DNA from 2 places in the Shewanella sp. M-Br genome. Region 1 is predicted to be linked to the other one. Evidence: riboswitches for the same ligand, from Rfam matches in the RefSeq annotation. Region 1 holds a riboswitch; the other holds the start of a gene.

Region 1 (4,219 bases):
CTGACGCCGAAGCAAAGTGCAAAATCGGCACGCAGTCCTGCGGCAAACTAACCGTTTTTAGCTCATCCGCCGTACCGTATAAATCCATTCGCAGCAAATTCACTAAGGGCTGCCCCGCAGCTAATGGCTCACCCACAGGTGCGAGGTATTCCACTAACCCAGCACTTGGCGCGTGATATTTTTTATAGTCTTTTAGATAACAACCAAAACGCGTCATTTTAGCGGGTGCAACGGTTTCAGCGATCACGCCTCGGTGGCTTAAATATGCCAAAATCCCTTGTGCATCAACCCGTGCATCCTCAAGGCAGACGCGCTCTTGGCTCGCCAATTCCAAGGTTAACGCTGACACTGCAACTCCTAAATCACGCCCTTGAGATTTTGCAAAATCACTCAATTGCCACCAAGGACAAAACGCAGCCTCATCCATGGCGCCACCAAAGGCATTGGGGATAATGAGCGTATAAGGGATCGACAAAAACTGCGCAGCAGCTAAGTCATATTCAGGGCAATACAAGTGCTTACAAGACTTAGGACCAGTGTGCAGATCGAGCACTATATCCGCGCCATGGGCCATAATCTGCAGGTTAACCGCAAGTCTATGACCCGTTGTGATGCCCCATTCATGCCGCAATTTTTGCTGACAGGCTTCAACCAAAGTACTGCGATAGGCTTGGAGCAGCTCGCTATCACTCAGCTTGGTATGTTCACCATACCAAGTCGGTAAATCGATAGCATGATTCAAATACTCACGATTCCAATTCGCGCCCGTAATAGGATCAAATCGGCCAAGGGTAAACTCACCACTTTTTTGGTTGATCCCGAGTGGATTGGCCAATGGCACTAAGGTGATTTCGCCGCGGATGTCACAGTGTTCAAGCTGCTTCATCAACTGATAAATCACCGCATTCCCTTGTACTTCAGCACCGTGGACATTGGCTTGAATATACACTTTGGGGCCAGTCGCCTTATCGTCACTCGGCTTGAAATGGTAGATAGGCAAAGTGAGTGCTTGCCCTGCGGCAAGCTCCCCGATTTGCAGAGACGATGTTGTCGGCAACATACTAAACGCCTTCGAACAGATTTTGATGCAGCGATTTAACCACTTGTGCCGCTTCCGCTTCGGCCACTAACACACACAGATTATGTGGGCTGGCACCTTGGCAAATCATCCGCACATTGTGTGGCTCTAACACTTCAAATACACGGCGACAGATACCCGGTGTCGTCGCAATACGATTACCGATAATCGCCACTAAGGCCAATCCATCTTCAACTCGCACACGACAATGCTGTGATAATTCTTGCAGCAATGCCTCACTCAACAGACCTTGTCCACTTGAATCTGAACCGGTTTTATCGAGGGTTAGAGACACATTCACTTCTGATGTGGTAATCAAATCCACACTGATCTTATGTCGCGCTAATGTCGCAAAGGTTTCCGCTAAAAAGCCCTGCGCATGCAACATTTGCAAGCTGTGAAGATTTAATAGGGTTTGATCGCGGCGCAAAGCCACAGCGCGGAATACGGGCGCATCTTCCACTTGATGACGGATCCAAGTTCCGCCCTTTTCAGGCTCTTTACTTGAACCCACAAACACTTGAATTTGCTGACGAACGGCAGGAAGAATAGTCGCTGGATGCAATACCTTGGCACCAAAGGTCGCCATCTCGGCAGCCTCATTGAAACTGATCTCGGCAATCGGAAAGGCATTGGGCGCCAAACGAGGATCCGTTGTATAAATCCCCGCGACATCGGTCCAAATCTCTACCGCTGAGGCGCGTAACGCTTCAGCTAACAGTGCAGCAGAATAATCACTACCGCCGCGACCTAACGTGGTCGTTTGACCCGATTCATCGGCACCGATAAAGCCTTGTGTCACAATCACTTGCTCCGCTAACAGTGGCTGTAGATAATCACGAGCTAAAGTCGCAATCTTTTCAACCTGAGGTTCAGCGCGGCCAAAGTGGCTGTCAGTACGTAATACTCGGCGCACATCGAAGGCACTTGAGTTGACACCTTTCTCGCGGATCACCGCCGAAAACAACGCCGAAGAACATTGCTCACCGAGGGACAACAACTCATCCATAGTCGCTTTGCTGCGTTGTGATGCGAGCGCTTCACTCAATACCGACATGCGACTCAATAATTTATCTAATGCGGCGGCCACATCGTTAGGACGACCGAGCTTATCTAAAATCGCATATTGAATTTGGGCAATTTGTTTTAATCGCTGTAATCGGCCATCGTCGTTGATCGATTCTTGGGTCAATTCCACTAACAGATTAGTCACGCCGCTCGAAGCGCTGACCACGACTAAACGACAATGAGGATTAGCTAACACTATGTCTGCACAGCGATTCATAGCGTTATAGTCGGCAACTGAGGTGCCACCAAATTTTGCGACAACGAGGGACATTAGCGCACCTCCGTGAAACACGTAGGGCAACAAATAAATGCAGATTGAATAAGATATTGAATAACTAACATGATCACACTCCGAACTGACTTCGTTCGAAGAGCCTGGTGCTCAATGATAACGCACCCCAAAAGAAGGGAAACAGCAATCGTCACCAGAAGCTCTCCACCAATTACAGGTGACAATCGTCAGGATTCAGCCTGAGCGACCGACATAAACATGCAGCAACCATATCTATGCCTCGGCGTTAATCTCCCTCATCAGTCATCGCTGGAGTTTGTGCTCCTCTGACCGACTACCTAGTTAACGCTCCTCTTCTGTTCCTTTCCTAGGAAAGGGACGAAAAAAGTAGCAATAAACCCCTAATGAAGTCAATGCTAATTTCATAACAAATGAACAATTTAAATAAAATCTTTTGAAAACAACTAAATGTTCAAATCGGGTAGCTCGTATACCAGCTGCACATAATCTCTAAATTTGCCTAAACACACTTCATCATGTCCATCCAAGGTGCAAGGCACTAAGCTCACATCCCCTTGTTCGACAACATAAATCGCATATTGATTAAATTTCTTACCCAATTGCAATGCCATCGTTCTATCGATAAACACGGCCCAACTTTTTTCCATGTGGGATAAATCCGGTGCTGCGCCCACTAAAGCACGATAAGGGCTACCGAGTAATTCAATTTCACGGAGAAGTTGGCGATCGAGTAAACGGTTTTGGCTGGGAGAGAGAAGCTTTGAAGCGGGATTATGAGTGGTAATAACAGCAAAGGAAAAATCACAGGATAATGCTTGAGTCAGCAAAAACAACGGCGCTTGGTAACATTGCCACAAATTTTGAGTCGTATTGTCCATTGGTAGTCTAGTCGAAAAATGAACCCAAGCTAGTGTAGCAGAGTGATTGTAAAATCCAAAGAGGCGTGAACTGGCTCACAGGAATAAGAAATACATTAGTTATACTAATCAATAGCTAAAGTAAATATCATGGTAAAAACCCCTGCTCACCTAAAATTTGTTAACATTTCATTTGTTAACAAATGACTAAAACGAGTACAATGTACGTACTGGTGAGTTGAAACAGATTGAGCAAGATGCTTATCGTTCAATACAGTTTGTTACATATATCGCTTTAAGTAACGTGAACTGACCGGGCATCTGTTTAAAATCTGTTCTACATTTGATTTGTCTTTTAAACATTTAAAAAAAACAATAGTTAAGGAACTTATTCTAACTATTGCTTATCGAAGTTGGTACTGATTACGTTTTCTCGTATTACACTTAAACGTGCACTTAATCTACATCCAGATATAGATGTCACCGTAAAGATTTTCCTTTTGAGCACAAAGCAGTTCAAGGAAGTATCAACGCTTTTATGAATATAAGAGCCCGAAGTAAGTTGCTCTTATTGGTTAGTATAAACTGATTAAAATTTAGGTAAATAATATGCAAAATCCGCACATTCTGATCGTTGAAGATGAAGCCGTTACCCGTAACACGCTGAGAAGTATTTTCGAGGCAGAAGGGTATGTGGTAACTGAGGCCAATGATGGCGCAGAAATGCATAAGGCTATGCAGGAAAACAAAATTAACTTGGTCGTTATGGACATTAACTTGCCAGGCAAGAATGGCCTGTTGTTAGCACGTGAACTACGTGAAATCAACAACATAGGTCTGATCTTCCTGACAGGTCGTGACAACGAAGTCGACAAAATCCTTGGACTTGAAATTGGCGCGGACGATTATATTACCAAGCCGTTCAACCCACGTGAATTGACGATTCGTGCTCGTAACCTTCTG
Region 2 (4,219 bases), on a different contig from region 1:
AAGCTGACAATACAAGTGTTGACACTGCAAACCTAAAAATGGCGTTGAACCCTTTTTGTGAAATCGCAGTAGAAGAAGCGGTTCGTTTAAAAGAAGCGGGTAGCGCTACTGAAGTGGTTGTTGTCAGTATTGGTAATAAAGCCGTGCAAGAACAACTGCGTACCGCGCTTGCATTAGGCGCAGATCGTGCAATTCATATCGATACTGAAGAAGAGCTCGTGCCAGTGTCTATCGCCAAATTGCTCAAAGCGGTACAAGACAAAGAACAAGCAGAGCTGGTGATTTTTGGTAAGCAATCCATCGATGGTGATAATAACCAAACTGGCCAAATGTTTGCCGCGTTAATGGATATGCCACAGGCGACCTTTGCTTCAGAAATCAAATTAGAAGCGAATACATTACAAGTCACCCGTGAAATTGACGGCGGCATGCAAACTCTTAAACTGCCTTTACCTGCTGTTGTGACCGCCGATTTACGTTTGAACGAACCCCGTTACGCTTCACTGCCTAACATAATGAAAGCCAAGCGTAAGCCATTAGAAGTATTTACTGTGGCAGACTTAGGCGTGACGTTAAAGAGTCACCAAACGATTGTGAAGGTCACTCCGCCAGCTGAACGTAAAGCGGGCATCATGGTAGCGTCGGTAGCTGAGCTAGTTGAAAAGTTAAAAAATGAAGCGAAGGTGATCTAAATGGCCATTTTAGTATTAGCTGAACATGATAATGCAGCACTGAAACTCGATACGGCAAAAATTGTTACCGCTGCCCGTGCCATAGGCGATGAAGTACATGTCTTAGTTGCGGGTCACCAATGTGGCGCGGTTGTCCAAGCAGCACAGGCACTACAAGGCGTTAGCCAAGTACTCGTTGCCGATGCCAGCGTGTATGAAGCGCATTTAGCGGAAAATTTTGCCAAATTGCTGGTGGACTTAGCGCCAAACTATGGTCACATTCTGGCCTCGGCTTCAAGTTTAGGTAAGGATACGCTTCCGCGCGTGGCTGCTTTATTAGATGTCGCGCAAATCTCAGAAGTTATTACCGTCGTCAATGCGGACACCTTTGTGCGCCCTGTGTATGCGGGTAATGCCTTAGCGACAGTGCAAAGCCATGATGCCATTAAAGTGATGACAGTGCGCGCTAGTGCATTTGACGCTGCGCCAGAAGGTAACAGTGCAGCTGTGACGACACTCGATAAAGTGTTTGAAGCGAGAACTCAGTTTGTTTCCCAATCGCTGACAGTTTCTGCCCGTCCAGAGTTAGGCAATGCTGGCATTATTGTATCTGGCGGCCGAGGCATGGGCAGTGGTGAAAACTTCGGCATGTTGGAGCAACTTGCTGATAAGCTCGGCGCAGCCGTTGGCGCATCACGCGCAGCCGTTGACGCAGGTTTTGTGCCTAACGATTTACAAGTGGGTCAAACTGGTAAAATCGTTGCGCCAAACTTGTATATTGCCGTCGGTATTTCTGGCGCGATTCAACATTTAGCCGGCATGAAAGACGCTAAAGTCATCGTTGCAATCAACAAAGATCCTGAAGCGCCGATTTTTCAAGTTGCCGATTATGGACTCGTTGCAGATCTGTTTGAGGCGGTTCCTGAGCTGATTACAAGTCTCAGTTGATTTTATCCGTGATCTAGGTCACATTAAGTGGCTTTGCGGTAGCATCTGCTAAGCCGCTTATGTTTTTATGTGCCTCACGCCCGTGCAAGGGCGTTCTTAGAAGTAGAGGCGCGCCAAATATTAGTAGTGATCAGTAGGGTGATTCCGTTGATCGATTGCGAAAGGATTTGGTGCCGAAGTGGTTCGATTTATCACGATCGACTGCTGGGGTTGTACCTAATAGGTGCAGCACTGCCATAGTATTTTCCGATATGGATATTGGGAATAGTTACTATGGAGCGCTACTGATAGGACAGGTGACCTTGGGTATCTATTGCCTTTTCCCACCAGTTCAGTCGCCCTCCATTCGTATTTAACGAAGATAATAATCAATGACTGTTATGAATTATGCCGATTCGGCACTTTCCTTGTTGCCGCCTGCGGTGGCTATCGTGTTGGCGATCTTGACTCGCCGTGTACTGCTTTCTTTGGGGTTAGGTATTTTAATTGGTGCTTTATTGCTCAATCAATTTTCACCTTTAGCAACGGGTGAGTTTGTATTTAATGGCGTTAAAGGGCTTTTTTGGACTGATAAAGGTCTAAATTCGTGGAACTTATATATTCTCGGTTTCTTAATTGTACTGGGAATGATCACAGCGTTAATTACCGTAAGTGGCAGCGCGCGGGCTTTTGCCGATTGGGCTCGTTTACATATACGTAATAAACGTGACGCTAAACTATTGACTATGTTTTTAGGTTGCGTAGTTTTTATTGATGATTATTTCAATAGTTTAGTTGTTGGTTCGGTCGCTCGACCTGTTACCGATCGTTATTATGTTTCCCGCGCTAAGTTAGCTTATTTATTAGATTCTACTGCGGCGCCTGTGTGCGTTATATCTCCAGTTTCGAGCTGGGGCGCTTATATTATCGCACTCATTGGCGGGATATTAACTGCCCATGGTTTTGCTGATACGGGTCATTTGAGTATTTTTATTCAAATGATCCCGATGAACTTTTACGCAATCTTCTCCTTGTTATTATTACTTTTTGTTGTCTTTATGGGACTAGATGTTGGGCCAATGCGTGAGCATGAGCTCAATGCCCAACGTGGTAATTTATACGATGAGTCTAAAGGATTACCGCCTGGGGCGAACGCGGATTTACCTGAAGCCGAAACCGGTAAGATTTTAGGTTTGTTCCTGCCGATTACCGTGTTGGTATTTGCAACCCTCTATTTCATGATTAACAGTGGCGCTCAAGTACTCGCGGCGGAAGGGATTGAATTTAATATTATTTCTGCTTTTGAGAAAACCGATGTCAGTTCATCACTTTTCTTTGGTGCATTAATTGGTCTAGCGGTTTCGCTGATATTGAATTTAGTGCAAGGCGTTGAGAAATTGATGATAGTCAAAGGTATAGTGCAGGGCGCTCGCTCTATGCTGCCGGCGATTTACATCCTGTTATTTGCTTGGACAATCGCAGGTGTGATTGGTCAACTCGAAACCGGTAAGTTTATGGCGAGTTTAGCAACAGGAAATATTCCGTTCGCGTTTTTACCCGCCTTAATGTTTGTGCTAGCAGGTATTACCGCGTTCTCAACTGGTACTAGCTGGGGTACGTTCGGGATCATGTTGCCGATTGCTGCTGATATGGCGATGGGAAGCCACACTGGCATGATGTTGCCTATGCTTGCCTCTGTGCTGGCGGGGGCTGTATTTGGCGATCACTGCTCGCCAATTTCCGACACGACTATCTTGTCGTCTACGGGTGCTAGTTGCCACCACATCGACCATGTGGTGACTCAACTACCTTATGCACTCATTGCGGCGTTTATTAGCTTAGTGGGTTATGTGGCACTTGGATTTACCGAGTCTGTTGTCGCGGGTTTAGTGGCTTGTAGTGTGGCATTTGTGATCAGTATTATCGTACTTAAAATCAAATCGAAAGGCGCAATTAGCTAGACGTTAATTGAAACCTTTCACTGCAAACGTTCACGACAAATAAGTCAAAATAAATCAGCCAGCATTATGCTGGCTGATTTTTTGGTTAAGGCTGAGTTTGTCTTTATCTCTAGCCTATCGCATTAAGGCTATCAACTCTTAGCTTAGCGTGCTTGATCTAGACCGCGGCGTTTAAGTAAGCCTTCTGTGGTTGGTTCTTGTCCGCGGAAGTTTTTGTAGGCGTCCATTGGCGCTATGCTATTACCCACTTCACGGATCGTTTTGCGGTACTTCATGCCGATTTCACGATTGAGCCCGCCTTGGGTTTGTACATAGGCAAACGCATCCGCCGCTAAAATCTCACTCCACATATAAGCGTAATAACTTGCCGAGTAACCGCCGGGGAAGGCGTGGGCAAAATAGGTCGACTTATAACGCGGAGGTACGGCACTAATGTTTAAGCCGTGCTTTTTCAAGGCATTGGCTTCAAAGGTTGGTACATCTTGCAACGGCGTATCTGGGCTTAATGAATGCCATTCCATGTCTACTAATGCGGCGGCCATGTATTCCAGAGTGTCAAAGCCTTGGTTGAAGCTGCCAGATTTCAGCAGTTTTTGCAGCAGTTCATCGGGAATGGGTTTGCCCGTTTCGTAGTGTTTCGCGTAGTTCGCTAACACTTTT

Evidence for each region. Region 1 has a riboswitch for lysine ahead of lysC (lysine-sensitive aspartokinase 3). Riboswitches for the same ligand answer to the same signal wherever they lie in the genome.
Region 2: it holds a riboswitch for lysine, as region 1 does, so the genes downstream of both, AAA952_RS17820 (Na+/H+ antiporter NhaC family protein) here and lysC (lysine-sensitive aspartokinase 3) in region 1, are expected to answer to the same signal.

The regions. Positions count from the first base shown of each region.
Region 1 covers NZ_BJBV01000039.1:19,078-23,296, forward strand. Annotated here, with positions in the region: gene AAA952_RS21805 (succinylglutamate desuccinylase/aspartoacylase family protein) at 1-1,060, opposite strand, end outside; gene lysC (lysine-sensitive aspartokinase 3) at 1,062-2,417, opposite strand; lysine riboswitch at 2,568-2,742, opposite strand; gene AAA952_RS21815 (DUF3293 domain-containing protein) at 2,843-3,277, opposite strand; gene arcA (two-component system response regulator ArcA) at 3,866-4,219, shown strand, end outside.
Region 2 covers NZ_BJBV01000023.1:48,192-52,410, forward strand. Annotated here, with positions in the region: gene AAA952_RS17810 (electron transfer flavoprotein subunit beta/FixA family protein) at 1-692, shown strand, start outside; gene AAA952_RS17815 (electron transfer flavoprotein subunit alpha/FixB family protein) at 693-1,619, shown strand; lysine riboswitch at 1,715-1,911, shown strand; gene AAA952_RS17820 (Na+/H+ antiporter NhaC family protein) at 1,991-3,559, shown strand; gene AAA952_RS17825 (M3 family metallopeptidase) at 3,703-4,219, opposite strand, start outside.